4 regions of the Paenibacillus sp. ISL-20 genome follow, and region 1 is predicted to be linked to each of the others. Evidence: riboswitches for the same ligand, from Rfam matches in the RefSeq annotation. Region 1 holds a riboswitch; each other region holds the start of a gene.
The links. Region 1 has a riboswitch for thiamine pyrophosphate ahead of tenA (thiaminase II). Riboswitches for the same ligand answer to the same signal wherever they lie in the genome.
Positions count from the first base shown of each region.

Region 2: linked by a shared signal. The riboswitch ahead of J7E85_RS29515 (ABC transporter substrate-binding protein) and the one ahead of tenA (thiaminase II) in region 1 are both predicted to bind thiamine pyrophosphate.
Region 3: linked by a shared signal. The riboswitch ahead of J7E85_RS18550 (Ykof family thiamine-binding protein) and the one ahead of tenA (thiaminase II) in region 1 are both predicted to bind thiamine pyrophosphate.
Region 4: linked by a shared signal. The riboswitch ahead of J7E85_RS11480 (ECF transporter S component) and the one ahead of tenA (thiaminase II) in region 1 are both predicted to bind thiamine pyrophosphate.

Region 1 covers NZ_JAGGRD010000066.1:20,804-26,355, forward strand. The annotation lists gene J7E85_RS30245 (VOC family protein) at 599-1,108, opposite strand; TPP riboswitch at 1,371-1,474, shown strand; gene tenA (thiaminase II) at 1,615-2,301, shown strand; gene thiM (hydroxyethylthiazole kinase) at 2,354-3,196, shown strand; gene thiD (bifunctional hydroxymethylpyrimidine kinase/phosphomethylpyrimidine kinase) at 3,193-4,200, shown strand; gene thiE (thiamine phosphate synthase) at 4,197-4,871, shown strand; gene J7E85_RS30270 (BglG family transcription antiterminator) at 5,126-5,552, shown strand, end outside.
Region 2 covers NZ_JAGGRD010000064.1:75,145-80,696, reverse strand. The annotation lists gene J7E85_RS29535 (TatD family hydrolase) at 29-844, opposite strand; gene J7E85_RS29530 (ABC transporter ATP-binding protein) at 925-1,758, opposite strand; gene J7E85_RS29525 (ABC transporter permease) at 1,813-2,568, opposite strand; gene J7E85_RS29520 (MTH1187 family thiamine-binding protein) at 2,565-2,858, opposite strand; gene J7E85_RS29515 (ABC transporter substrate-binding protein) at 2,950-3,981, opposite strand; TPP riboswitch at 4,096-4,207, opposite strand; partial or broken gene J7E85_RS29510 (VOC family protein) at 4,379-4,474, opposite strand; gene J7E85_RS29505 (diguanylate cyclase domain-containing protein) at 4,654-5,552, shown strand, end outside.
Region 3 covers NZ_JAGGRD010000030.1:34,882-40,433, forward strand. The annotation lists gene J7E85_RS18530 (methyl-accepting chemotaxis protein) at 1-262, opposite strand, end outside; gene J7E85_RS18535 (class I SAM-dependent methyltransferase) at 447-1,169, opposite strand; gene J7E85_RS18540 (nucleotidyltransferase domain-containing protein) at 1,313-2,011, shown strand; gene J7E85_RS18545 (sporulation protein YjcZ) at 2,129-2,227, shown strand; gene J7E85_RS18550 (Ykof family thiamine-binding protein) at 2,299-2,904, opposite strand; TPP riboswitch at 2,990-3,092, opposite strand; gene J7E85_RS18555 (nitroreductase family protein) at 3,274-3,876, opposite strand; gene J7E85_RS18560 (ABC transporter permease) at 4,400-5,353, shown strand; gene J7E85_RS18565 (iron chelate uptake ABC transporter family permease subunit) at 5,343-5,552, shown strand, end outside.
Region 4 covers NZ_JAGGRD010000019.1:81,493-87,044, reverse strand. The annotation lists gene J7E85_RS11495 (helix-turn-helix domain-containing protein) at 1-351, shown strand, start outside; gene J7E85_RS11490 (SDR family oxidoreductase) at 975-1,829, shown strand; gene asd (archaetidylserine decarboxylase) at 1,899-2,702, opposite strand; TPP riboswitch at 2,866-2,978, shown strand; gene J7E85_RS11480 (ECF transporter S component) at 3,070-3,699, shown strand; gene J7E85_RS11475 (ABC transporter ATP-binding protein) at 3,692-5,368, shown strand; gene J7E85_RS11470 (energy-coupling factor transporter transmembrane component T family protein) at 5,365-5,552, shown strand, end outside.

The DNA.
Region 1 (5,552 bases):
AAGACCAATAGTAGCACCAAGACCGGCAGTAGCACCAAAATCAGCATTAGCGAAGCAGGTAGCACCAAGATCAGTAGTAGCTAAGGCCAGCAGTAGCTAAAAAACCAGTAGTAGCCAAGCCCAGCAGTAGCACCAAAACCAGCAGAGCAACAAGCCCAGCAGTAGCACCAACACCACCTGTTAACGGACTCCAGATCCCTTATTACCGCAATAAACTGCCTATTTGCCATCATATTCTATGAATAACGTACCTGGTGTCCGATAACTATCAAAAATCACACCTATTCAGCCAAATAACGTATCCTCAGTCCGCTAGCCACAAGCAGTAGCCAAAACCAGTATAGCACCAAGACCAGCAGTAGTAACAAGATCAGCAGTAGTAGCCAGATCCAGCAGTAGTAACAAGATCAGCAGTAGCACCAAGACCAGCAGCAGCCTCAGCTATACACGCTGTGTTACCCCGGTTTCTACCTCTAAACCATAGCTACTCCGAGTTACCCAGCCCCTACAATTATAATCCCATCCATCCATGCATACCCCTAGACACCGAGTCCATCCGTGCTCTCCTGTTATACTGCTATTGCTTCACTTCATATTTTCACGATATCTTCACCACAATCTCCGCTCCGGCAACATAGGTCATCGCTTTGATGTATTCCGGGTCTTGGGCACGCTGTTCCACTTCTTCCGGAGTGAGGTCCTCCATTCGTGTCTGTACCCACCATAAGTTGCCGAACGGGTCCCGTACCCGTCCCACCCGGTCGCCGAAGAATAAGCTCGTTGGCTCCGTCACCGAGACGGCTCCTGCGGCCAGCGCTTGTTGGTAGACGGCATCGCAATCCTCAACATATAAACGGAGGTATGCTGGTGAATCCGGCCATTCCGGCTTCGCGTCAAACATCATCACGACGGCATCCCCAATTCGGACCTCGGCATGGCCGATGATACCTTCACCGACATAGACGCGGGCTAACTCTTCGGCTTGAAAAGCCTGCTTGAGGAATTCGATCAGCGCTGCGGAGTTTCTTGAGATGATCCACGGTGTCACGGACGTGTAGCCTTGCGGAATGGGTTTAACGTCTTTCGGTTGGTTTGGTTGGTTCGTCATAAATACGCTCGCTCCTTTAAACTTCATTTATTTGCATAACGATTATGTGCTCATTATGTTGGGGCATACATGACAACCGAGCGTCAGTGTTTCCGAAACAAGTGTTGGGCAGCCCCCGTTTTTATTTCGCGAAAGACCTCGGCCACCGTACAACATCCTAATCCCCCACTCATGGGAAAGCTTCGAGCGTGGGCTCCGTTCACGAACAGTTAATGTTTGACAGCATCTACAAACCTATGTACAGTATTAGACAAAAGAATAGGAAGTCCACTAGGGGAGCCGTTGGCGGCTGAGACAAGAGTGTATCTTGGACCCTTTGAACCTGATCTAGTTCGTACTAGCGTAGGAAAGTGGAGCCTTCGTATACGAGGTCTCGGTGCGTTTTTTGGCGCACTTGGGCTTGTTGACGAAGCCGCTCCAGTTTTCGGGGGCGGCTTTTTAGCGTTGCTTGGAAAGTCGTGTCTTATGGACTTCCTGCTCTTCAATATGTTGGAGGTGGGACAAAAATGAGTTTCACGCAAGAGCTCCGTCAGCAGGCGGGAGGCATTTTTCAAGCAATCTTCGATCATCCCTTTGTAAAAGGCATTGCCGAGGGGAAGCTGGCACGGGAACAGCTGATTCACTATGTGAAGCAAGATTTTGAGTATTTGAATGCCTACATGCGGATCTACGGAATCGCCATATCCAAATCGACCAGCAGGGAAGAGATCGCGACCTTTAACGAACAGATTTCATTCATCTTGCACAGCGAGGTGCATCCGCATCAGAATTTGTGCGCAGCCGCCGGGGTGACCTACGAAGAGCTTCAGGGTTATCCGCTTGCTCCGTCCGCGCATCATTATATCCGTCATATGCTGACAGTGGCGCACGAGGGCAGTCTAGGCGAGATTATGGCCGTACTGCTTCCTTGCCCGTGGACGTACCTGGAGATTGGCCGCAAGCTGCTGGATGACGTGAAGCCGGATGAATCCCATCCGTTCTATGACTGGATTTATTTCTATGGCAACCGTGGGGAAGACGCGACAGCCAAGTTCTGCAACCGTGTCGATGAATGGGCAGAGGGCGCGACGGCAGCCGAGCGGGAACGGATGAAGGAGTATTTTATGCTGAGCTGCCAGTTGGAGTATATGTTTTGGGATATGGCTTATAAGCAGGAGGAATGGCCGGTGCTGCTGCAGGCTGCGGTGCTATAAGGAGTCATAACAAGGACATAAATTCCAATTTAGATAAGAGAGGCTGATTCCAATGCGTTCATGGGAAAAAGAAGTTTCGGCGCTTTTAACGAAGGTACAGCAGACGAGCCCCCTCGTTCACAATATGACAAACGTGGTGGTTACGAATTTTACGGCTAACGGCTTGTACGCGCTGGGCGCGTCGCCGGTCATGGCTTACGCGCCAGAGGAAGTGGCGGATATGTCTGCCATTGCAGGCGCGCTCGTATTGAACATCGGCACGCTGAACCGCGAGCTGGTGGATGCGATGATCATCGCCGGACAATCGGCGAATGCACATGGCGTCCCGGTCTTGCTGGACCCGGTCGGTGCGGGAGCGACCCGTTTTCGGACGGAGTCGGCATTGCGGATCCTAAGCGAGGTGAAGGTTTCGCTCGTGCGCGGGAATGCGGCTGAAGTCGCTCACCTTGTCGGGGAGGCGCGCGAGATCAAAGGCGTAGATGTTGGCAACAGCACGGGCAGTGATCATGCTGAGCTGGCCGTGCGGGCTGCACGCGAATTAGGCACGATCGTGGCCATTACCGGTGAAGAGGACGTAATTACCGATGGAACAGAGGTACGCATCATTACCGGAGGGGATGCACTGCTCACGAAGGTCACCGGCGCAGGGTGCCTGCTGACCTCGGTGCTGGGTGCCTTTGCCGCAGTGGAAGCAAACCTGCTGCTTGCGGGTACGGCGGGTCTGGCCTTCTACGGGGCCGCGGCGGCGAGAGCTGCGGAATGCACGGCGGACCAAGGACCGGGAAGCTTCCAGATCGCTTTCCTGGATGAGCTGGCAAAACTTCATCCAGGCTCGTTGGCGGGATATGCCGCTGTCCGGGAAGCGGAAGCGGCCGCTGCCGGTGGCACACGATGAGCAAGACACGCGTGCCCCGGGCACTGACGATTGCCGGGTCTGACAGCGGCGGCGGTGCCGGCATTCAGGCCGATCTGAAAACCTTCCAGGAGCTCGGCGTATACGGCATGTCGGCGATTACCGCGATTACGGTGCAGAATACCTTGGGGGTTCATGGCGTATATCCGCTGCCCCCCGAGGCAGCCGCAGAGCAGATGGAAGCGGTAGGATCGGACCTCGGAGTAGATGCATTGAAGACAGGCATGCTGTTCAACGCCGAGATCATTCGCCTGGTTGCTGACCGGATTCGGGCTTTTGGCTGGGGGAAGGTCGTTGTCGATCCCGTGATGATCGCCAAAGGCGGAGCGGAGCTGCTGCAAAGCGAAGCAGTGCAGGCTGTACGAGAACACTTGCTGCCGCTGGCGTTAATCGTCACCCCCAATATACCGGAGGCCGAAGTATTGGCGGGGATGTATATCCGCACAATGGAAGATCGGAAGGAAGCGGCGAGACGTATTCATGCTCTGGGGCCCAAGATCATTGTGATCAAAGGCGGCCATGACGAGGGAATGCTGGGCACCGGTGAAGGCGATGATTACGAAAGAGGCAGGGGACCAGATATAGCGGCGGATACGCAGCAGGAAGCGTTGCCTCAGTCCGAAAGTACGTATGGTCAAACGAGAATTGCCATTCCCGCCGGGGAGTTGCGTGGGCCCCGTCCTTCCATTTTCATGGATGACGTTAATCCCGACAGTCCTCCGGTCATGGACCTCGTATACGATGGTACGGCCTTCACCGAATTATACGGCAAAAGAATTCATACCGTTCATACGCATGGTACCGGCTGTACTTTCTCTGCCGCCATCACTGCAGGCCTGGCCAAAGGCTTGAGTGCATTCGATGCGATTCAGAGCGGGCGCTTATTCATCCAGGCAGCCATTGAGGACGGCTTAAACCTGGGGCAGGGACACGGCCCCACGAATCACTGGGCGTATCGTCGCCGCCGTCAGGAGGTGCTGCGATGACGGGGAGAGTGACATCCGAGATGATGAGACGGCATCTACGAATGTACCTCGTACTCGGCAGCGTGAACTGTCTCGAAGAGCCAAGCCGGATTGTGCAGGAAGCACTGGCTGGCGGCGCGACAATGGTCCAGTTTCGTGAGAAGGGACATGGCTCGCTTGTTGGCGAGCCGATGATCCAGTTGGCTCGCCGGATCCAGAATCAGTGCCGCCAAGCAGGCGTACCCTTCATCGTCAATGACGATGTGGAGCTGGCGCTGAAGCTGAACGCCGATGGCGTGCACATCGGCCAGGACGACGAATGCGCGGCTTCCGTACGGGAGCGGATCGGCAACCGGATTCTGGGTGTCTCCGCCCATACTGTGGAGGAAGCAAGGCGCGCGATTCTCCACGGCGCCGATTATCTTGGCATCGGGCCGATCTATCCGACCCGCTCGAAGGATGATGCCAAGGCGGTGCAAGGCCCAGCGATCCTCCGTGAACTGCGCGAAGCTGGAATCGATCTGCCGATCGTTGGGATTGGCGGGATTACTGTGGAGCGCGTGGAGGAAGTCATGGGAGCGGGTGCGGATGGCGTCGCGGTGATATCCGCTGTGACGGGAGCGGAGTCGGCGCGGGAGGCTGTGGAGGCTTTTATAGGAAAGATATGCCGTGCAACTGAACGAATTTCTTGAGATGTAAGAGGATTATAATGCGGATCATGAACAAGGGTGTCGAAGCTTCTGCGGCACTCTTGTTTGTTTGCGTCAGATTTTAAATTACTATATATGCTCAGCTTTTGCGTCAACATTCTTTTGATCCATTCGAATCTATAAATTTCGTGTAACATTCCAGATCATTGCCATTGAGACCCGGATATGATATACGTAGGACAATGTACCTGGTCACGATTAGTGAGCTCTCCAAATAAGTTGAATAGGAGATCGGAATGAATAATAGGCAAAAAGAGATTTTTCGCAATTTGTTAATGGAACCGAACCGGCTGTGGCTCGTTCAGGATCTGGCGGATCATACCGAGTGCTCGGAGAAGACGATCCGAAACGATCTGAAAGTGATTGAAGAATATATAGTTAAGCACTCCAGTGGTAATCTGGTGAAAAGGCCGGGACTCGGCGTTTATCTGGAGATCGGAGAAGCAGATCAGACTGATTTATTCCACCGTTTGTATTCAAACGAGAGTTCCACCGAGCATGAATCGGATGAGGAAAGAGTGCTGCACCTGGCTTACCGGCTCTTGATGAACGCGAAGCCCGTAACCATACAGAACCTGGCTTCACAATTTTATGTGAACAAGACGATTATCCGTCGAGATATGGAGAAGATTGAGGGCTGGCTGCACAGCTTTGATCTGAGCT
Region 2 (5,552 bases), on a different contig from region 1:
CCGACTTAAAGCTGAATGAAGATTCTTTTTATAGATCGTAAAGTCTCGCGGCGTTCTCATAAAAAATCCTGCGAGCCTCGGATATGGACAGCCCCTGAAGCTCCGCCCATGCCGCAGCCACAGCAGCCGTCATCCGAGGATGGGTCATCTGTCCGGTGAACGGACCTTCGAACGGCCAAGGACCATCGGTTTCGGTCATGACGAGATGATCCGGATACCTACATGCCATATCATGAATTTCTTCCTCATAGAGGATGTCAGGCGTGAAGGAAATATAGTATCCGTTACCGGCCATCCGCTGCAAGGTGTCACGGGAGCCCTTGAACCAATGGAAATGGGCACGAGTGACGCCGTATTTCTCGAGCAAATCACATGCGATATCCGCATCTTCATATACAGCGTGCAGAATCACCGGTTTATGATGCTTTTTAGCAAATGCTATAAATTGCTCCAATAGATAGGCGTAAGGGCGGTTATCCCAAGGTCGGCCCTCCGATTCAGCCTCCAGCCTGGCGTAATAGGGGAGACCCACCTCTCCTACGGCAACCATCTCATCGGCATGCTCTGCCATCCAATCCAGCAGCTCTTCGGTTTCGTTAGTGGAAGGGAGGGGCTGCTCCGGGTGATAACCGAAAGCCGGCCGCACCATCGGTCCGTACTGCTGGGCCAGCTCCAGGTTTCGCTTGCAGGAAGCCAGATGCATGGAGACGGAGATGACGGATTGAACCTCATGATGACGGATATCCGCGAGAATCGCTTGTTGATCGGATAACGAATAGCTGTCCAGATGAATATGAGTATCCAACAGTGGGAAATTGGCTTCACTTTGAGTGAATGATTTCATCGTTACATAACCTCGCTTGTAAGCTTCCACGAAGCGCTTGGCTAATCATGGATATATGTATTTCCGCTGGCCTTCATCGGTCAGCGTTTGTGCTGTTCTTCCCGCATGATGGCGGAAATTTCGGTTTTTAATGCGATGAAGGACGGATCCATCAGGATGTTTTCCCGGCGCGGGCGGGAGAAAGGGACTTCTACCCGTTTCAAGATGGTTCCGGGCCGTGCTGACAGGATATAGATGCTGTCCGAGAGGAGCAGCGCCTCCTCGATATGATGGGTAATCATCAGCACCGAACGGCGCGTATCCTCCCAGATATCGAGCAGCCAGCGCTGCATATCGCTGCGGGTCAGCGCATCCAATGCGCTGAACGGTTCGTCCAGGCACATGACTTCCTGGGGACTCATCAGTGCGCGCAGAAAAGCCGCCCGCTGCTGCATTCCGCCTGAAAGGGTGTGCGGATACGCCTTCTCGAAGCCGGTGAGGCCTGCCCGTTTCATCCAGCTGCGGGCATGTTCCCTGGCAGTGGATTTCGTGGTGCCTCTCAGCTCTTCGGGAAGGAGCACATTGTCCTCCACCGTACGCCAAGGGAACAGGGCCGGCTGTTGAGGCATATAGGCGATGCGGCCTTTTTCCCCGGTCACGTCCTGACCATCCATGAGGACCGAACCCGTATCCGGAGCGGTTAATCCCCCGATGATATGGAAGAGTGTGCTCTTTCCGCTGCCTGAAGGACCGATCAAGGAGACGAATTCCCCGGGTTGTACCTGAAGCGAAAGGCCATCCAGTACATGCACTTCGCTGCGCCGGTCGCGGAAGGCTTTCCGAAGGCTGCGAACCTCGAGGGCAGGTGCTGATGAGACCAACGCAGTGGACGGGTCAGCACCGTCCTGGAGCGGCAGGGATATTTGAGGTGTCATATCGATAAATGGCCTCCTTTCATATAAGATTCGAAATGTCTATTCACAGGGGGCTCAACCTTTTCGATTCCAGCGGATGAGCCGCTTCTCCAGCAGGCTGATCAGCAGCACCATCAGCAGGCTGAGCAAGACGATGACCAGGATGGCAACAAACACCCGATCCGTGCGGTAGCCGGATTTTTGCAGCATCATGTAGTAGCCGATTCCCCGGTCCGAGCCGATCCATTCCCCGATAACCGCCCCCATGACCGAATAGGTGGCCGCAATTCGAATCCCGGAGAAGATGGAGGGAAGGGCATGCGGCAGCTCCAGCTTGGTGAAAATTTGCCACGAGGTAGCCCCCGTCATCTGCATATAATTCATCATGGTGCGGTCGGTACGTGCGAGTCCATCCAGGGCCGCAACAGCGACAGGGAAGAAGCAGACCAGCGTAATCACGATAACCTTGGGCAGCATACCGAAGCCGAACCAAATCATGAGAAGCGGGGCTAGGGCGATTGTCGGCACATTTTGGCTAAGAATAAGAAGCGGATAAAGGGCGGTTTTGAGAAAAGGCACCAAGTGCAGTGCCAGCGAGATGATTAGACCGATTGCCGTGCCGATTATAAAGCCGATCAGGGTTAATTGCAGGGTGGCCGCTGTATGCTGGAAGAGACCGGAAGCTCCGGTAACGGCCTCATGCCCGATGGCCGTCGGTGCAGGCAAAATAAAGGGTTCAATGTCGAACACGGATACTGCCGCCTGCCATACCACCAAAAAGAAGAGAACCGCCAAAACGGGCGGCCAAACAGAACTCCACCAGCTTCTCATGGACGGTATTTCTCAGTCAGCTTATCCATGCTGATGCCGCTTGGATGATGCGCGATTTTGACCTGGGATATGATGCTGGGACTTCCCGCATTCACCAGCGCCTCGTGCATGCGCTCAACGATCTTGAGCAGCTCGGAGAGCTCTCCTTCCATGGTCGTTTCGAGTGCATGAACCTCGTATTTCACGCCCGATTCCTGAATAACCTTGATCGCTTCATCAACATAAGGGATGCTGTCGGCCCCGTTTGGCGTTCTCGGTATTACTTGAATGCTCAAGAGTGTATTCGCCATATAAACTCATCCTTTCGTGCAAGCTGTATTGTAATGGAAGAGAGGCAGCCTGCTGCAAAGGCCGTCTCTCTTCTTATAAATAGAAATAACCTTATGGCTTCTCCGGTAAAAAATCATTGGTAAATGCGCTGTCAGCGTCAAGTTCCTTCTCCAGCAGCTTGCGCTCAAACATCCAGTCTGCGTACCCCGACCATACTTCGGCTTTCTGTTCGCCCCAGCGGGATGCATCATCCTGATAACGGGGGCTCAGCCATTTCTGGCTGGCTAGAACCAGTTCGGCATCCAGGTCGGGAACAGCTTTCGTCAGCAGGGCTGCTGCATCTTCGGGATGTTGAATCGCATAGTCGTATCCTTTTGAAGTCGCCCGCATGAACGCTTTGACAAGTTCAGGGTCCTCCTGGATCAGCTTCTCGTTCGTTACGATCACCGGCGTGTAATAGTCAAGCTGCTCGGAGTAGTCCTTCACATAAATCATGTCAAGCGGCTCATTGCGAAGCTCGGCTTCAATACCCGTCCAAGCATAGAAGATCCAGGCAAAATCAATGTCGCGTTTGACGGCCGTAAAATAATCGGCATCGCCCATATTAACCATGTTCACCTTGCTGACATCGGCGCCATCGATCTCCATGATGGATTTCATGACCGCTTCCTCCACAGGCGAGCCCCAACCGCCATAGGATTTCCCTTCAAAATCGCCTGCCTTCACGATGCCTTTGTCCTTGGGGGCGGCAAAGCCGGATGTATTATGCTGAATGATCGCCGCAATGGAGACGAGCGGCAATCCTTGGGTTCTGGCCAGCGTTACGCCTTCCTGATAGCTGATGCCAAATGGCACGTTTCCGGATGCAACCAGCGTATCCGTTCCGCCTGCTCCCGGCTGGACGATCTGGACATTAAGCCCTTCTTCCTCATAATACCCAAGCTCCTTCGCTGCATACAGGCCGGTGTGATTCGTATTGGCAGACCAATCGAGCATCAGCTGTACGTCACGTAGTTTCCCGGGAGACTGACTGTCTTCGCCTGTGGCACCTGTCTTCTTGTTCTCTCCACTTGTACCGCATCCAGACGCAACCATCAGCAGGACGCAAGCGAGAAGCAGCGGAATCCATCTTCCCTTCTTCATCGTTTCTTCTCTCCTTTAAGTTCTCTTTCTATTACCTCGCAACTCCACAAAAAAAACGCCCTGATGATATCAGGACGCATGACGGCGTAAGTGTATACCACGGCAAATAAATAGCTGCCGCAAACATGGGCTTCCTACGCTGGCATTACCCAGATCAGGTGTAAGGGTCAGTATCATGTCGGATACACTCTCAGCCGGCCAAATTCCAGCTCCCCCGGTATTTATGAAGTTTCGATCAGTACACCCGCTATTATAGTCCTAACACAGCAGACCTGTCTAGTTCGAAGAGGCTCGAACGAGACAGGTCTTTGTTAGAACACTAATGCAATGGGAGAATTAATTGATGCTATAAACCTTTCACAAGATAAAGTATTTGAATACGGCTTCTACGCAGAGGTTAGCGCTGGAAGAACTCAATCCATTCTCCTTCGGGACCGTGCACGAAGAAATAGCGGTACCCGTTCGGAAGCGTCACGATTTCCTCGTCAATGTGAGGAACGTCAAGTGGGTGTTATGTTGTTCGTGCACAGGCTAATAAGATGATTTTTCTTTCATTTCCTCATCTTTACTTTTGTGTGGGCAAAAAGTATCATGAGAAATAGAGATGTTAATTCAAAAGACCTAACACACTTAAAGTGAACCAGCTTACCTTTTGGCCGAGGAGGAATGCTTATGAGTCCAACTCCAGCAGATCATCTGTGGATTCGACTCGCCATAATATATGCATTCATTCAGATAATGATCGCTCTGTGGATGCCTGATGCTTTATCGCTTCAGCGTGTTCTAGTCATTATTTCTCCTGCAGCCGCTTCCGTTTATTTAATGCGGATCCGTCGGCGTTTTGAGGTTCATCTTGGCAGGTTTTGGCTTATTGTGAGTCTCGGATTGATGGGGGAGGCAGTGGCCCGAACCCTCCACGCATGCAATATCTGGTTTGGAAAAGAGAGCGCTTTCCTGCCAGTTCTAACCCATTTGTTCTGGGGGCTCGAACTTATCCTGTTCGCAAGTTCTCTCATTTATTTATTCCGGCATGTTCAGGGTTCGTTTCGGGGGCTGCGGTTTATGCTGGATATCCTGATTGTTGGCATAGCGGTCATGACGGTAGGATGGGAATATTTCATCAAGCCTGAGCTTCAGGGTCTGGCCCATGAGGCAGCATGGGGAAACCTTTGGGTGGACATGCTGTATCCACTGTGCGCAATGGTACTTATTTTTTTTACACTGGTGTTGTATTTTAATACCGGACAGTTAAGGAAATGGGCGGCCATCCTGTTATGTCTTGGCGGAAGTACATTTATTGCCGGAGATGTTCTGTACATCTATCTCGTTGATCTTTTGGATATCGAGGTTCGCTCTTACCTGTATCCACTCTATACGTTATCGGTATTTTTCATTAGTTTCGCAGGCGGACAGTCCGCTCCTGATACCCGTAATCCATCTGTTGGCGAGCGGGAGCCTCGTTCAACCGGAAACCTGATCGTAAGGTACCTGCTTCCCTACAGCGTGCTCGGCGGGATGTTTGCCCTTATGGCGCAGCATTTTGGAGGGTGGAATGGACTGTTTACCGGCCT
Region 3 (5,552 bases), on a different contig from region 1:
CTTCTACCTGGAAGGTGAAGTCGCCTTTGGCGATTTTGGCGGAAACGCTGGAGATTTCCGCAAAGGAATTAGTAAGCGTTTTCTCAATAAGACGAGAAAGAGGAAAAGTAAGACCGGTTAGTGCCACGACGATGACCACGCCAATGATTGCTTTACCCATCAGAATAAATGCAAGCAGCATTGGAACCGCAAACAAAGCGGCAATGAGAAAACAGGCTGCGGTAATTTTTCGCGAGATAGGGAGTCTGTTGAACCATGCCATAAGAATGAGTCCTCCTCAACAACATAGGATATATTTACCATGATTATAGCATCGACAGGCAAAACTAGATATAACGAATTGACAAAAAGTGTTGGATTAGGTCGAAAGTACTGAAATTAAGGAGGGAGAGGGGATACGCAGCAAATATGCGAATCCCCACTTGATGCACAGATATGAAGTGATTTTATTTTACAGCCCGGAATAAGGCGGAAGCGAGATAATCGGTATTATCCAGGATCATGCGGTCATGCTTGAACAACGTTTCCCAGAGCGCCACATCGAACAGGAGTCCTTTATCGCGCTGTTCAAATGTATCCAGATGACGTGTTTGCTCTTCCTTTAACTGCTCATTGAAGTGGTTGTACTCCAGAATTTCTTCCTGTTTAAACCCGCAAGCCAAGAGGGAGTCCGCCCATTCTTCCCTCATCATGAGATTAGGAATACCGAAGAATTCGAGCAGTTCCTGAAGTTTTGCCTCCGGCATGGGTTTATCAAGCAGCAATTCTCTGTCCTGCAGGACGCCTCCACGATCCAGAACGCGGTAATATTCGGGCAGTGATTTCGTAGTATCCGTAAATACGGTAACGGACTCGGCCATGATTAGGTCGAATTGGTTGTCCTCGAAAGGCAATGCGCATACATCCGCTTGTTGGAACTGCACGTCGATTTCCATCGCTTCGGCTCTTGCACGGGCTTTTTTGATCATATTTTCGTTCAGGTCAATGGCTGTTACTTGATACCCCATCTCCGAAAGATGGCATGCGGTTCTGCCCGTTCCACACCCGACCTCCAGAATGCGGCTGCCCGGTTGAATGGGATAATTCTTCAGCATTCGGAGGGTTGCCTCGAATCCTCCCGGGTGGGCACTGCCCATACCTAATTTGGAGAGCATATGAATATAGTTCATCTCATCTATCCCTTCTTCCTTGTCATCAACATGAGGGTAATCGTTTATTTACCATATGATTCAGGTACGTTTAGGGTTTTAGCTGAATTAGATATTTTGAGCCCTTTTTTCGGGAGGATCAGAATCATAATGGAGGAAACGTCATGAGGATGGAACCGGTAGAGGCAGCGGAACGCATCATTCAACACGATTATCCCGACTGTTTGCTTGCTGTGCTTGGCGGCAGCGCGAGCAGAGGCGAATATAATGAACAATCCGATTTGGACATCATGGTTATTGAACGAGATAGTTATGATTTCAGCAGGAAGACGATAGAGGCACATGGGTGGATCGCGGAAATATTTATATTGTCTTTATCCTCCTATCGCGAATATTTCGACGAGGGAGTGAGTGCGGCGAATCCTTCTTTGCAGCGGATGGTCGTAGAAGGGACGGTGCTGCTCGCGCTGCCTGAGGGGGAAGAGGTGCGGGCGGAAGCCCGAAGCGATTTGAATTACGGACCCATACCCTTGATGCTAACCGACATTGACGAATACCGTTATATGCTAACCGAGTACATGCTGGATTTGCAGAGTCCCCGAAGGGACGCCGAAAAGTGGTTTACGGTGCACAAAATAGCGGCGATTCTCTGTGATTTTGTACTTAGGGTGAACCGGGAGTGGACGGGTGAAGGGAAAACGCTGTTCCGTCTGTTCAACAGCTATGACTCGATCTTGGGAGAACGATTGGAAGCAGCGCTCGCGGCGATGTATCGCCAGGATGATCCTTCAGTTCTTATGGCATTCACCGAGGAAATGCTCCGTCCGTACGGAGGCAAGCTTCTCATCGGTTATGAGGAATAGAATTTCCTTGCCAGTATAAAAAGAGGGGTACATTAGCCGTGACACTATCACGAGACGGGCAATACTATAATAGTGTGATTACATCACGTCATTCTTTAAATCCAGGAGGGGATCTTCATGAGCGGAGTATATGGCGGCGGTGGATGGAACAATTCAGTAGGAATGATTTTGGTTCTCTTTATCCTGCTCGTAATTATCTTGAGTGCTTGGGTTTAAACCGTCAAGGTTCTTGGCAGTAGTGACAGGAAGCCCGGCGCTTGCCGGGCTTTTGTCTGCCTCAATAGAACTCAATTCGATGCGGCTTTGACCGAAGGGCTGTGTGCGGACACAACCGCAGTCATGACCAAATGGCTGCTGTCGGATTGAATCGCATGTAAAAACGCCTCTTCAAGCGATCCAAACACCTGGGCCAGTGACCCACTCAATCGGCTGGCGTAATGAACGCTTCCGGCGAATGTCCCGGCTGCCTTCGCACGATTAACTTCACCGTAGATGACATCCATGTAGTTATCGGTACCCATGGGGTAAAGAGCGAATTGGCAGGCAGTCTCAATATCGGCATGTTCCCCGATGTCGTTGTTTAAGAGGGTCGAATCCTCAGTCATATATACATCGGCGTCCGTATCTCCGGGGCAACCGATGGAATAAGTACCATTAAAAACGGTATGCACGCCACTCGCCGCAGCATGGGCGAATATCGCCCTTGTCACATCAAAGACATGCTCTGCACGTCCACGAATACAGGTGCTCACATCATCTGTCCGAATCAACACCTTCCCCGTATCCACGGAATCTAGTGCGCCCATGATGACTTCCACAAACCGGTCCGTCATGGGAAATACCGAGAACCGGCACCCGACGATCCGACTGGTTCCGCATACAAGCTCATTCATTGTTATTTCCTCCCCATGATATAAGTCCACGCAAAAAAAACCGCACCCCATGAAGAAAGTGCAGTTATGCCTACGAAAAGAAATAAACATAAATGCTACACTTCCCCACGCTAGTATGACCTAGATCGGGTGTTAAGGGTTAACGGCAAACCGCCGTCTCTCAGCACATGGCACCCCTAGTACAGCCAACATCCTATGTAGTTGGTTATCGCAAGTTTGCCCGGAGCTTCTGTTATCTTAAAAGTTCGAGGGTTCTTACCTGACTAATTGTATCGCTTAGTGATCGGTTTTTCAATCTTTGCCCATTATAAAAAGACCGCCTATCCAAGTTACTGGAACTTAGGTAGACGGCCTTATTCATCTATTTAATTAGTTGTAAACTTTCACGCGATCTTCCAGCGGTGCAAATTCTTTTTCGCCTGGTTCAACAACCGGCTTACCGAAAGGCATTTGAGCAAGCAGCTTCCAGTTTTCCGGGATGTTCCATTCGGATTTTACTTTTTCGTCGATTAGCGGGTTGTAGTGCTGCAGGGATGCACCCAGACCTTCTGCTTCAAGGGAGGTCCATACTACAAATTGCAGCATGCCGTTGGATTGGTTGGACCAAATCGGGAAGTTGTCGGCATAAGCGGCAAAGTTTTGTTGCAGCCCGGCAATGACGTTGTTGTCCTCGAAGAACAATACCGTACCGTAACCAGCGCGGAATGCGCCCATTTTGTCGGCAGTGGATTTGAATGCTTCTTCATCGCCAACGACTTCCTTCAGGATGCCTTCCGTGATGTTCCACAGTTTATCATGCTGTTCGCCAAGCAATACAACGACGCGTGCACTTTGAGAGTTGAAAGAAGACGGGGTATACTTAACCGCTTCGTTTACGATTTCCTGAATACGCTCGTCCGAGATAACGGATTCTTTGCTAATCCCGTAATAAGAACGGCGACTTTTGAGTGCAGTTGAAAAATCTTTAGACATTGAAAAAAAACCTCCTGGTGTAATCGAATTTACATACGCCTGATAAGAAGATGTCCTTTACTTCAAGCAAATATGCATGTTGCTTATTTAGCAATATTTTAATTATCATTCCATATTAACTTACGTTTAGTTAGGAATAATATTTATGTTAGTATGTTAATATAACTTAGAGTAATTGTCAACGACTTTGATCAAATATAATTTCCCTCATCTATTAAATATGAATTGAATCCGTCTGGCTTTTAGAGAAGCTTCATTATATGGAGGTTTAAACGAAAGGAGTGCTTCCTACCTGAGGCTATTAGCTATGTCTTCTCGAAACTTCATATTATGAACAATTCATGAACAAAATATACAAGTATGAACAAATTAATTGATTTTGATTCTCAATTACACTTGTCGAGCCAGAATGAGGATGATATAATGCATATCAGAGCGCGATTGATAATCAATCTCAATGAGAATGGTGTTGGAAATTGCGAGATCCCGGATATTTAGAGACATACGCATAGAAGGAAGAGCCATGAAGATTAGATACTTATTTGCAGCCGTTGTGGTACTCTCGATAATCTCATTATTTATTGGAGTTAAAGATATCTCGCCACTGCAACTGTTCTCGATGACAGAACAACAACAGCATATTATGCTTGTAAGCCGGATTCCTAGGCTTGTCAGTCTTATATTGGCGGGTGTCAGCATGAGTATCTGCGGATTGATCATGCAGCAGCTCAGCCGCAATAAGTTCGTATCGCCGACCACGGCAGGTACGATGGACTCTGCCAGACTAGGGATTTTGGTAGCCATGCTCGTCTTCACGACAAGCGGTCCGCTTATCAAAATGCTCGTGGCATTTGTATTCGCTCTGGCAGGAACCTTTATCTTCATGAAGATACTGGATCGGATTAAGTTTAAGGATGCGATCTTCATCCCGCTCGTAGGGCTGATGTTTGGTAATATCGTGAGTTCGATAGCCACCTTCTTTGCATACAAATATGATCTTATTCAGAATATGTCCGCATGGCTTCAGGGTGATTTTTCCATGATCATGAAGGGCCAGTATGAAATGCTCTATATTAGTATCCCGCTTTTGATTCTGGCGTATCTGTTCGCCAACAAGTTTACGGTGGCCGGAATGGGAGAGGAGTTTGCAACCAACCTGGGTCTTCACTACCGGAGAGTTGTGAATCTGGGATTGGTCATCGTGGCGCTGGTTACGGCATCTGTCGTGCTGACGGTCGGCGTGATTCCGTTTCTTGGTCTGATCATACCTAATATTGTCAGTTTGTACTTAGGAGACCACTTGAAAAAAAGCCTTTCGCATACCGCGCTGCTGGGGGCCGGGTTCGTACTGTTCTGTGACATCCTGGGCCGGATCATTATTTATCCCTATGAAATTCCGATTAGTCTAACCGTGGGCGTACTCGGAAGCGGTATATTCATTTTCTTACTGATGAGGAGAAAGGCTTATGACTTATAAAGCCAAACTCGGCCTGTTGGCCGCAGCGGCAATCATCCTGGTGGCAGTCTTTCTGTTCATTGATCTTGGCGGCAATTGGGATTACGCGCTTCCAAGAAGAATCAAGAAGGTGCTTGCCATCATTCTGACCGGCGGAGCGATCGCTCTGTCTACCACGGTGTTTCAAACGGTCACGAATAACCGGATACTGACGCCAAGC
Region 4 (5,552 bases), on a different contig from region 1:
TCGGATCTTGCTGAGCCGGTGGTCAAAAAAGCAAGCAATCAGCTGTCAGAGGCTATCCATGAAATCGCAAATTATGTCCGTCAGCACCCGGGGGTTCCCCATCGGGTAGAGGATTTGGCCGCTAGAGCGGGGTTGTCCCCCCGTTACTTCTCGATCAAGTTCAAGGAACTGATCGGCACGCCGGTGCAATCTTACATCATTCAGATGCGGATCGAGCGAGCGCAGCATCTGCTGCTGCATCAAGGCATGAACGTAACGGAGGTAGCCGACGCGCTGGGTTACCGGGATATTTTCTTTTTTAGCCGGCAATTTAAGCAGTACACGGGCAAGAGCCCGTCCGAGATTCGGTGATTCCCTCGCCCTTCCATAACTTACCTGATTGGTGGGAGGGGTTAATGGTTTCATAACAAGCGATTTAGGGTAAAAAACGAGATACAGTTTTATTTTATGAAGGGGGGGGAGAGAGGAATGAGCCCAAGAAGACGGGTGCGTGGACGTTTCTTCAGCCGTGGTGGCTGCGCTATTTTCAGAAATCGCTTGCGCCGCATGAAGACAACGACTCAGGATCATCAGGATGTATGGTTTTAATTGAGACCTGGCCTACATACGGGTGGCGTTGAATCCCGTTATCATATACGCTTTTCTCTGGATGAACGCAAAAGGGAGCTAAATGGCTCCCTTTTTTCGATATGTTTTGGGGTCCCCGCAAAGTATTTGGAATAAGCATCGAAGCATAGGCTCCACTTTGTGGGGCTATTTAGTGGATACATATGTGGATAGGGGCTCTGATTGCGTTGTAAAAGGATGCATATACGGATAGGGATTCTGACGTTGCGAAATTTTGTTATATTAGGGATAAGCATAAAGCGTTGAAGGCAGGGTTTAAGAAAAAATGGCCGGGCAGGCATTTCAAATAACGGAAGGGTGATGGGAGTGAAGGAGAGAGTGGCATTGGCCGAGCAAGCGGTGATCCGGTGGTAACGACAGGAGCAGGAAAGGTTGCGCTGATCACGGGCGCGTCGAGCGGGTTCGGACTGCTCATCAGCTTGGAGCTGGCAAAAGCAGGTTATGACGTGGCAGCGGGTCTGCGCAGGCCGGAGGCGGCTGCAGAACTGTTGGCCCGAGCCGAACAAGCCGATGTTGTCGAGCGCATTCATGTATTTCAGCTGGATATCTGTATGGAGGAACAAGTCAAGGCTGCTGCCTTGGAGTTAGAGCAGAGGTATGGCCGCTTGGACGTGCTGGTGAACAATGCCGGGGAGGCGGTAGGCGGTATGGTGGAGGAAGTGCCGCTCAGCGGCTGGCGAAAGCAGATGGAGACGAATTTTTTCGGGACCGTATCGGTGACACAGCATATGCTGCCGCTGCTCCGGCGAACTGGAAAATCCAAAATTATTCTCATGAGCAGCATTAGCGGCGTGGTCGGATTTCCGGGTTATGGACCCTATGCGTCATCCAAATTTGCGCTGGAAGGGTTTGGCGAAAGCCTGTCCATGGAAGTGATGCCCTTTGGCATTGATGTTGTGCTGATCCAGCCTGGTGCCTATGGTACGCCGATCTGGAACAAAAGTTTTGGGGAGCTTACGGTGAAGGAAGGATCACCCTACAGCGGTCTGCTGAAGGGCGTGCTGGACTATTCCGAGCGGACAGCCAGAGGAAGCGGGGATCCGCAGGAGGTAGCCAGGCTTGTGGCAAAAATCGCGTGCATGTCCAAACCAAGGTTCCGCTATATGCTGCCCCGAGGCACGCGGCTGACCGCATGGATCAAGGGTGTACTGCCGGATCGGCTGTTTCAGCGGATCATTTATCGGGTGCTGGGCCGGCGTTAATCGCTCATGCAGCCAATGATTTATGGCCTTAACTTGTCATACGATGTTTGGTAAGGTAAATGGATGGAATTACCCTTTTCTGGCTGGGGACGGGTGAAGCAAACCGAGCAGTTCTCCCATCTTCACCTTGGAGCCGGGTTCCAGGTCACCGCGAGGGGTAAACGTGCCGTTCTCCGTCAAAAGCACAACTGTAGAGCCGAATTCAAAGTACGCGAGTTCATCGCCGATTTCGTATTTCTTCACGTTCTCGTCAGCATAACGGATGCTGCTTACGTTCATGGCTCCGACCTTCACGACGGCAACTTCGCCGAACTCATGCGCAATATAGGTAATGAGGCGCTCATTGCGGCTGAGCACATTCCGGATATGGGTCATCGCAAAATCGTTCACGGGGTAAACGCGTCCCTTCAAATGCTCGCTTTCCGCCTGAACACCGGTTACCGGGGAATGAATGCGATGATAGTCGGTCGGGCTTAAATACAATACAAATGCATAACCGTGGATGTAGTTTTCCATTCTCGGTGATTTCGCGAGCAGCTCGCTCAAGGTATAATCCTGTCCCTTAACGCTCAGAATGGTACCGGCGTTGACGACGCCCATTGCCGAAATTGTGGCATCGACTGGGCTTACCATGGCGTCGGCGGTGTCATCTATGGCGCGGAGGCCTATTTTTAACCGGCGGGAAAAGAACTCGTTCAGTGAGCGGTATTCGTTGATTTCTTTCTCCGCTTCGTGCGCCGGAATTTGATAAATTCGTATGAATGCAGGTATTAGATGACGGCTCAGCCGGCTGTGGGAACAATGCCCCATGATTCGGGACAGCCACTTGCGGGAAGACAGCTCAGTCATCAGACGCAGCAATTGTTTAGCCATGTCATTCTCCTTTGTGCATAGGTGTCAGCAATAAACGTTGGTGGAAAAGCCAATCACTCTGATATTGACATAGAATGAGATGGAAATCAATAAATAGCCATTTTTGAAAAAAGGTTCTTGCTTATTCCGGAGTGAATGTGTATTTTAAAGTTAACATAAAACCGAATAGGAATACGGGGGCTTGAGTGAATCAGGCTGAGATTGCAGCTGTTATCCGCTGTTGACCGTTAATCTGAACTGGGTAATGCCAGCGTAGAGAATATCCGACCCTGCCTACATAGGGCCTATTTTTCCGTCTGCGCGTTTTTCCAGACGGTTTTTTGTTGTGTTTACACAAAAATAGAGGTGGAGAGGGGAATGTGTTGTTATGGGAACGTCTGTGCAAGAGAAGTTGGGGGTTCAGCCCCGAAAAGGACTGCGGTTAAGCGATATTTTGGTTACGGTACTGGTATCACTGGTGCTTGGCGTCATTTATCACTTCTGGGGTTCGGTTTACAATCTGTTAAAACCGCTGTTCTTTGAAGCGGATGAGTTGTTATACGGCATGTGGTTCGCTGCAGCCACGCTTGCTTACTTGTTGATCCGGAAGCCGGGAGTGGCCATTATCGCGGAAGTGGCGGCGGCCCACGTGGAAGTGCTGTTTGGCAGCGGCTGGGGATTGACCCTGCTGCTGTATGGCCTCATTCAAGGACTGGGGGCTGAATTGGTATTCGCGGCGTTCCGTTATCGGAGCACCTCGGCGTGGACGCTGGCGATTGCCGGTGCCGGCGCAGCCATCGGCTCGATGATCATGGACTTCTATTACAGCTATACGGATGACCTGCAGACGTGGATGTTCCTCGCTAAATACGGTATGCGGGTACTTAGCGGCGCCGTCATTGCAGGCCTTCTTATGCTCCTGCTGGCTAAAGCGCTCGACCGTACGGGCGTGACATCCCTGCTCCGTCCTGCGTCGAAGAAGGATTACGAAGCACTGGATGATCCGCGCCATGTCTAATGCCACGGTTAGCCCGGTTTCGGCTCAGTCTGCTGAGATGCTTCCGGAACCGGCCGTGTATGTGGAGGGATTGCGTCTGAAGTATCCGGGCGAGGAGCGATTGATGTTCAAAGACCTCTCCTTCTCGGCTGTCCGCGGGGAGAAGGTGCTGCTGCTCGGTCCGAGCGGCTGTGGCAAATCCACGCTGCTGCAGGTGCTTAGCGGGATGTTTCCCCGCGCAACGGAGGTGCCGATGAAATGCGGGGCCCAGCTGATTCCGCGCTCTTGGGGTTATGTATTTCAAGATCCGGATACCCAGTTCTGTATGCCGTACGTGGATGAAGAGCTGGCTTTCGTACTGGAAAATCTAAGTGTCCCTCGTGACGAGATGAAGGATCGGATGCAAGCGGCCCTGCGCGAGGTGGGGCTTGATCTTGAGGAGCCTCATATGCCGATCGGGCATCTGTCCCAAGGCATGAAGCAGCGACTTGCGCTGGCATCGGCTCTGCTGCTGGAGCCGGAAGTGCTGTTCCTTGACGAGCCGTCTGCGCTGCTCGACCCGGAAGGCAGGGAGCAAATCTGGTCCGCGGTGAAGGCCGTTTCGGAAGGGCGCACGCTGATCATCGTGGAGCACCGGATTGAAGAAATGGCCAAATACGTGGATCGTGTCGTGCTGTTCAGCCCGGATGGGGTGATTCTGGGCGAAGGTCCCCCAGCAGCGATATTCGCTGAATACGAGAAGGAACTTCAAACATATGGAATCTGGTATCCCGGCGTATGGGAAGATTACGAGCAGACCCGGGCGGGCAGAGAGTTGTTTGCTCCTGTCAACGGGCTTGGCGATGAGCTGGGTAATCTCCTGTATGAGGCTGCTCCTCCGTACCCTCAACGTGGAGAGCCTGTCATTCAGCTGGCCGATTTCAGGGGAATGCGATGGGATAAACCTGTCATCACCCTCCCTTCGGCAAAGGTGTTTCCGGGACAATTCATTGCGGTGGTAGGGCCGAACGGAGCAGGCAAAAGCTCGCTGCTGCTCAGTTTGATGGGGCTGCTTCGCACCGAAGGGACCTATGTACTCTGCGGGGAAGAGGTCATTCAGGGCAAACGCAGGAAGGTGCGGAAGAAGAGAGAGCGGCAGCTGCGCCAAATCGGATTCGTGTTTCAGAATCCGGAGCTTCAATTCCTGACGGAACGCATCGGGGATGAGGTGGTTTACTCGCTGCTGGTGGATCATGTGCCGCCGGAAGAAGCGCAGGCGCAGGCCGACCGCTGTCTGGAACGCTTTGGACTGACGGGCATGGAGGCCAGGCATCCGTACCAGCTGTCGACAGGTCAAAAGCGTCGCTTGAGCGTGGCTACGGCCATGGCAAGACAGCCGTCCGTCCTGCTCCTGGATGAGCCGACCTTCGGACAGGATGCGCGGAATACGTTCGCGATTCTGGAGATGTGCGAGCAGCTGCGCCGCGCGGGAACCGCCATTCTCATGGTGACGCATGAAATGGAGATCGCGCAGCGGGTCGCCACGCATATATGGGAAATCCGGGAGGGGCAGTTGACGTCAAGCATGCCTTCCCCCCGATGGTCTGGCGGGATTGCATCCGAGCAGGCGGCTAAGGGAGTGAATGGCGCTGCCGACCCTCATGGTACCTTTGCCGGGGCCGATCAACGCCTCACGGGGGTGAACGCATGAATATATGGAACCCCGTGCGGATCACTTGGCTGCACCGGGCGAATCCGGTGGTGAAGCTGGGACTGATCTGTGCGCTGTTTTTCATGACGGTGTTAACCCATGATCTTGATTTTGTTATGTATCAGGCCTTTATCTTTATGGTCTGCCTCGTGGTGCTCAGCGGGGTGAAGCCGTGGAAAATGCT